Regions from separate parts of the Desulfocurvibacter africanus subsp. africanus DSM 2603 genome, predicted to be linked through region 1. Evidence: predicted binding sites of a transcription regulator. Region 1 holds the regulator's gene; each other region holds the start of a gene.
What was found. The regulator sigma-54, encoded in region 1, starts transcription at its own class of promoters, with help from an activator protein. The targets are predictions, from matches to a motif close to CTGGCACGGNNNNTGCTT.
Positions count from the first base shown of each region.

Region 2: a site for sigma-54 is predicted at 703-720, ahead of H585_RS0100710 (YeiH family protein). Genes of this name have one in related genera too.
Region 3: a site for sigma-54 is predicted at 998-1,015, ahead of H585_RS0100725 (YeiH family protein). Genes of this name have one in related genera too.

Region 1 is NZ_AULZ01000014.1:100,656-102,860, reverse strand. Features, by position in the region: gene lptB (LPS export ABC transporter ATP-binding protein) at 1-408, shown strand, start outside; gene rpoN (RNA polymerase factor sigma-54) at 613-2,055, shown strand; gene hpf (ribosome hibernation-promoting factor, HPF/YfiA family) at 2,087-2,205, shown strand, end outside.
Region 2 is NZ_AULZ01000001.1:156,055-158,259, reverse strand. Features, by position in the region: gene H585_RS0100715 (sigma-54-dependent transcriptional regulator) at 1-573, opposite strand, end outside; gene H585_RS0100710 (YeiH family protein) at 784-2,205, shown strand, end outside.
Region 3 is NZ_AULZ01000001.1:160,377-162,581, reverse strand. Features, by position in the region: gene H585_RS0100730 (sigma-54-dependent transcriptional regulator) at 1-873, shown strand, start outside; gene H585_RS0100725 (YeiH family protein) at 1,079-2,205, shown strand, end outside.

The DNA.
Region 1 (2,205 bases):
CGTGAGCGGGCCGTCAGGGCCGAGGAGCTATTGGATGAACTGGGCATCACGCGCCTTTCGGGCCAGAAGGCTTCGAGCCTTTCCGGCGGCGAGCGCCGTCGGCTCGAAATCGCCCGCGCCCTTATCCGCCGTCCCCGTTTCGTCTTCCTTGACGAGCCCTTTGCCGGCGTGGATCCCTTGGCCGTGCTGGATATCCAGGATATCATTAAAGGACTCAAGGAAAAATGCATCGGCGTGCTCATTTCCGATCACAACGTACGTGAAACCCTGTCTATTTGCGATCGAGCCTACCTGGCCTACCAAGGCAGCATAATCCTGGAGGGCTCCCCAGAGCAGATAGTCTCCGATCCGAAGGCACAGCAGGTCTACCTGGGCCAAGGCTTTCGTCTGCAGGGAAGAGATATCTAAGAATCCTTGTCCCACAATGCTTCTCGCGTTCTGGCGCAATGGTTGCATACACACATCAAGTATGGCATGAATACACCCACGGCTGCCTGATGAAACTGTGGATACGCTTTCCCCGAAGCCCTTCAGGCCGCTTTATTTATACGGGAAGGCGTCACTGCACTGCCGTCGCGGCAACGAATCCTTCGTGAACGCCATTGGGAGATTATGGGCTTAGAACTACGACAACAACTCAAACTTTCGCAGCAGTTGGTCATGACTCCCCAACTGCAGCAGGCGATCAAGCTGCTTCAGCTTTCCCGGCTCGAGCTGCTCGATACCGTGCAGCAGGAACTCATGGAGAACCCGCTGCTCGAAGAGGGACAGGCCAGTGATCTTGGTAATGAGATCCAGGCCCTTGAGGTCCATGAGCCTGTTCAGGAAATTTCCAAGGATCGCGATGAGATTCTGACGCGTGAACTGACCCGCAATGCGGACTGGGAAGATTACCTCGGTGAGTTTTCCAGCTCGGGCAAGCAGATGCAGATGCGCGAGTCCGAAGTTCCCGAGGATGGCGTCAGTTTCGAGGCTCGCCTTTCCTCAAAGCCGTCCTTGGAAGGGCACCTGTTCTGGCAGGTGCGGCTTTCCGATTTCAGCGAAAAGCAGAAGCAAGTCAGCGAGATCATTATCGGTTGCCTGAGCCCGGCGGGTTACTTGCAGTCCACGGCCGAGGAAATCGCGGCCATGGCGCACACCACGCCGGAAGAGGTCGAGGTGATCCTGCGGCGCATCCAGCGTTTCGATCCCGTGGGCGTCGCAGCCAGGACCCCTCAGGAGTGCCTGCTGGTGCAACTCGATGTCTATGAACACAATGACCCCATACTGCGGGCATTGGTTTCCGAGCATCTGGAAGACCTGGAAAAACGGCGCTACAAACCTCTGGCTCGCAAATTCAAGATCACTCTCGATCAGCTCAAGGAGTACCTTGAGGTTCTGCAGACCCTGGAGCCCTTGCCGGGAGCCAGCTACTCCTCCACCGAGCCGTACTATGTCAGCCCGGACGCCTACGTATACAAATTCAACGATGAATTCGTAATCATGCTCAATGAGGAGGGCATGCCCAAGCTGCAGCTCAACTCCATGTATATGGACAGCCTGCAGGGTTGCAATTCCTCGGATAAGGAATACATGCAAGAGAAGATGCGCTCGGCAGTCTGGCTCATGAAGAGCCTTTACCAACGCCAGCGTACGCTCTACAAGGTCCTCGACAGCATTCTGCGCTTTCAGCGCGACTTCTTCGAGGAGGGGGTCACCCATCTGAAGCCCCTTATCCTCAAGGATGTAGCCGACGATATCAGCATGCACGAGTCCACGGTCAGCCGCATTACGACCAACAAGTATGTCGCCACGCCTCATGGCGTTTTCGAGCTGAAATTTTTCTTCAATAGCGCCCTGGACCTTGATGACGGCAGCCAAGTAGGCTCGGAGAGCGTCAAGGCGCTCATCAAGCAGCTCATATCCGACGAAAGCTCCAAGAGGCCTCTCAGCGACGAGCGCATAGCCGAGATTCTCAAGGAAAAACTCCAGGTGAATATTGCCCGCAGGACCGTGGCCAAGTACCGCTCGGCCTTGGGCATCGAATCCTCTTCCAAGCGCAAGCAAATCTTCTGATTTCTGCCAACCCCGCGCAAAAGGAGCAGGTATGAACATCCATTTCACGTTCAAGAACTTCGAGCCTTCCGAGCACCTCAAGAACTACGCGCGAACCCGGTTTGGCAAGCTCTCCAAGCATGGGATCAACAGTGCCGAGCTGCAGGTCAA
Region 2 (2,205 bases), on a different contig from region 1:
GCGGCTTTGACCATGGATGGCCCGGGCCACGAGTTCCTTGCCAGCGCCAGACTCACCGCGGATCAGCACGCCGTAGTCGGCATCGGCCACGGCCGCCACGGCGGAGCGCAGCCTGCGCATGGCCGGGCTCTCGCCTACAAGGGTCTGTTCGCCATGGCCGCCTGAGAGCTTGCGCTTGAGCCGGCGGTTCTCCTCCAGAAGTCTTCCGCGCTCCAGGGCATTGCCAACCGTGTTTAACAGGGGCCCATCGGCAACGGGCCTGGCCAGGAAGTCATAAGCCCCAGCGCGCAGGGCCTGCACGGCCTTTTCAAGGCTGGCCTCGTCCGTAAGCAGGATAACGGCCAGATCGGGCGCAACTGCCAGGGCCTGGGCCAGTATGTCATGGCCCACCTCGGCTAGGCGTTCGTCGGCCACTAATACCCATACATCCTCGTCTCGCACGTACTCCAAGGCTTCCCGAGCATTTGCCGCGATCTTGACCGGCGCATTAGGGCGCTTGCGCCCAAGAAGCGAAGCGGCATGCCGGGCGAATTCCCTGTCCCTGTCCAAGAGGACGATGACTCCATCCAGCATTTGAACTCGACTCCACCTGCGATCTTGTGGTGACAACTAGACTTGCCTGACTGACAGGTTAACCTACCAATTGCCGAACGTAAATTTAAACAAATTATTTTAAAATCAAATACATGAGAGCATTAAAAACGGGCACGCTTGTTGCTCAAATAATAGTACCGCACGCAATGCGGCATCAAAAGACAAACCGTTTTAGCGAGGAGAGGAATCATGGCAGAGGCAGTAAAGCAGCAGCCTGCGTCCGACATCGTGGTCGACAAGGCGACATCGAGCATTTCGGACCTATGGAAGAAGGAAGACTACTGGGCAATCTGGCTCGGTTTCATCCTGTTGGCCATCGGCCTGGCCCTGTTCTTGAACAACAGGCCCGAGGGCATGGAAGAGAAGATCGCCAAGGCCAATGCCGTCATCGAGGCCGAGGCGGCACGCGCGCCTTTCAAGACCGTGGCCTACTATGAGGCCCAAGACGCCAAGGGCGCCATCAAGGGCTCGGACATGCCCTTTGCCAAGACCATCTCCAAGTACCTGGCCCATCCCGCGGGCTGGTCTACCAATCCCATAGACGGTCTGGTCCAGGACAAAGCGGCAGCCGAGGCCAAGAGCGCCAAGGCCATGCCAGCCTACGAGAAGGCCAAGGCGACCGCGGATGCAGCCAAGGCCGAGGCTCTGGCCGCCGAAGATGCCGCTGCCGCCGCCGGCTTCCAGGACGCAGCCCTGAACCAGACCGCCCAGGATAAGATGGACGACTGGCGCAAGGCCAAGAAAAAGGCCTCCTCGGCTAAGTCCAAGACCAGCGCCAAGACTTTCAACCAGTTCACCACCCTGCCTGTCCTCATGATCGCCCTGGGCCTGCTGTTCGCCCTGGGCATCAAGTTCATGGGCAAGGACACGACAGGCTTCCTCAAGGGCTTCGTGGCCGTGTTCGTCGTCGCGGCCATCTCCTTCCTGCTGGCCGGACAGTCCGCTTCCAAGCAGTACGGCATCGAGTTCGCCGTGTGGGCCATCGTCATCGGCATGCTCATCTCCAACACCGTGGGCACGCCCAAGTGGATCAAGCCCGCGCTGGAGACCGAATTCTACATCAAGACCGGTCTGGTGCTGCTGGGCGCCGAGGTACTCTTCAACAAGATCGTGGCCATCGGCATTCCCGGCATCTTCGTAGCCTGGGTCGTAACGCCCATCGTGCTCATCTGCACCTTCATCTTCGGCCAGAAGGTGCTCAAGATGCCCTCCAAGACGCTCAACATGGTCATCTCGGCTGACATGAGCGTGTGCGGCACCTCGGCGGCCATCGCCACGGCCGCGGCTTGCCGCGCCAAGAAGGAAGAGCTGACCCTGGCCATCGGCCTGTCGCTCGTGTTCACGGCCATCATGATGGTGGCCATGCCGGCCGCCATCAAGGCCACCGGCATGCCTTACATCCTTGGCGGCGCCTGGATGGGCGGCACCATCGACGCCACTGGCGCGGTTGCCGCTGCCGGCGCGTTCCTGTCCGAGCAGGCCCTGTACGTGGCCGCGACCATCAAGATGATCCAGAACGTGCTGATCGGCGTGACCGCCTTCGGCGTGGCCATCTACTGGTGCTACAAGGTCGACTGCGTGCCTGGCCAGAAGGTCAGCGCGTGGGAGATC
Region 3 (2,205 bases), on a different contig from region 1:
CTGGTGGCCCGCACTATTCACACCATGAGCCGCCGGGCTCGAGAGCCTTTCGTGGATCTGAACTGCCCGGCCATCCCGGAGCAGTTTCTGGAGAGCGAGCTTTTCGGCCACCTCAAGGGAGCCTTCACCGGCGCGGACAAAGAACGCCGGGGGTTGTTCGTTGCCGCCGGGGGCGGCACGCTGTTGCTGGACGAGATCGGCGACATCAGCCCTTCGGTGCAGACCAAGCTCCTGCGCTGTCTGCAGGAACGCACCATCCGGCCTTTGGGTTCCAACAAGAACATCCCGGTCGATGTGCGCATCCTGGCCTCCACCAACCAGAATCTCGAAGCCAGGATAGTGGACAAGAGCTTCCGTGAAGATCTCTATTACCGTCTAAATGTCATGACCATCCGTACGCCGCCCTTGCGTGATCGACGCGAGGACATCCCCTTGCTCTCACGCCACTTCCTGAACCAGGCTTGCGAGGAGATGGGCAGCGCGCCAAAGGATATCGTCCCCGAGGCCTTGGCTTGGCTCAGCACACGTTCCTGGCCGGGCAACGTTCGCGAGCTGCAGAACTTCATCCGTCGCGCAACGGTCTACAACGCCGGGGACACGCTCACCGTGGAGTGCATGCGCGCCGCCGAGGACGCCATCGTGGATGACCGGGCCGAATTCACTTTGTGCGGCAACCAGAGTTTGCAGGGCATTTCCCCCTATAAAGATGCCAAGGATGCCATCCTCGGCGACTTCACTCGCACTTACGTCCGGGAAGTGCTCGCCACCACCGGCGGAAACGTTTCCGAGACGGCTCGCATCAGCGGTCTGAGCCGTACCGCGTTGCAGAAGATATTCAGCCGCATGGATATTGACCCGGACGAATTCCGCTAGCCCTCTATTTTTATCCTTTCTTTGTGTAAACCTGGGTTGTCATTTCTGGAAGCCCAGGTGGTCATCCTGAATGCCCCCCTCCGAGCAAGTGACTAAAATATAAAACATTAGATTTGGTCCATACACGGCATGATCATTGCTGATTATGGATCAAATCCAAGCGGATAACCGCAAATTCTTTTAGTTTCAGGGAGGATGATTTCCTATGGCTGACTCACGCACTGTTGCCCCCCCCAATGATGATGTCGTCATCGACAAGGCTACTTCCAGCTGGTCCGATCTGTGGAAGAAAGAGGACTATTGGGCGATCTGGATCGCCTTCGGCCTCTTGGCATTGGGATGCCTTATCTTTTTGAACAACAAGCCCGAAGGCTTGAACGAGAAGATCGCCCAGGCCAATGCGGTCATGGAGGCCGAGGCTGCTCGCGCGCCATTCAAGACCCTGGAGTACTACGCGGCCCAGGATATCAAGGGCGGCCTCAAGGGCACGAATGAGCCCATTGCCAAGACCATCTCCAAGTACACAGCCAAACCCAAGGGCTGGAGCAGCAACCCCCTGGACGGCCTGTTCCTGAGCCAGGAAGCGGCTGATGCCAAGAGCGCCAAGGCCAAGCCGGCTTACGAGCAGGCCAAGGCGGCCACCGTTGCCGCCAAGGCTGATGCCCAGATGGCTCAGCAGGCTGCCGTAGCCACCAACTTCCAGGACGAGAGCCTGAACCAGGACGCCAAGGCAAAGATCAGCGCCTGGCGTAAGGCCAAGGCCAAGGAGTCCTCGGCCAAGTCCAAAGCCAGTGTAAAGTCCTACAACGTGCTCTACACTCTTCCGTTGCTCATGGTCTTCATCGGCCTGATCTTCACCCTGGGCATCAAGTTCATGGGCAAGGACGCCGCTGGATTCCTCAAGGGCTTCGTGTTTGTGTTCGCGATCGCCGCACTGTCCTATCTCCTGGCCAACCAGTCGACCATGAAGCAGTACGGCGTGGAATACGCTGTGTGGGCCATCGCCATCGGCATGCTCATTTCCAACACCGTGGGAACGCCTAACTGGGTCAAGCCCGCGCTGGAAACCGAATTCTACATCAAGGCCGGCCTGGTCCTGCTGGGCGCCGGCGTGCTCTTCAACAAGATCGTGGCCATCGGCATTCCCGGTCTCTTCGTGGCCTGGGTCGTAACGCCCATCGTGCTCATCGGCACCTACATCTTCGGCCAGAAGGTGCTTAAGATGCCCTCCAAGACGCTCAACATGGTCATTTCGGCCGACATGAGCGTGTGCGGCACCTCGGCCGCCATCGCCACGGCCGCGGCCTGCCGCGCCAAGAAGGAAGAGCTGAC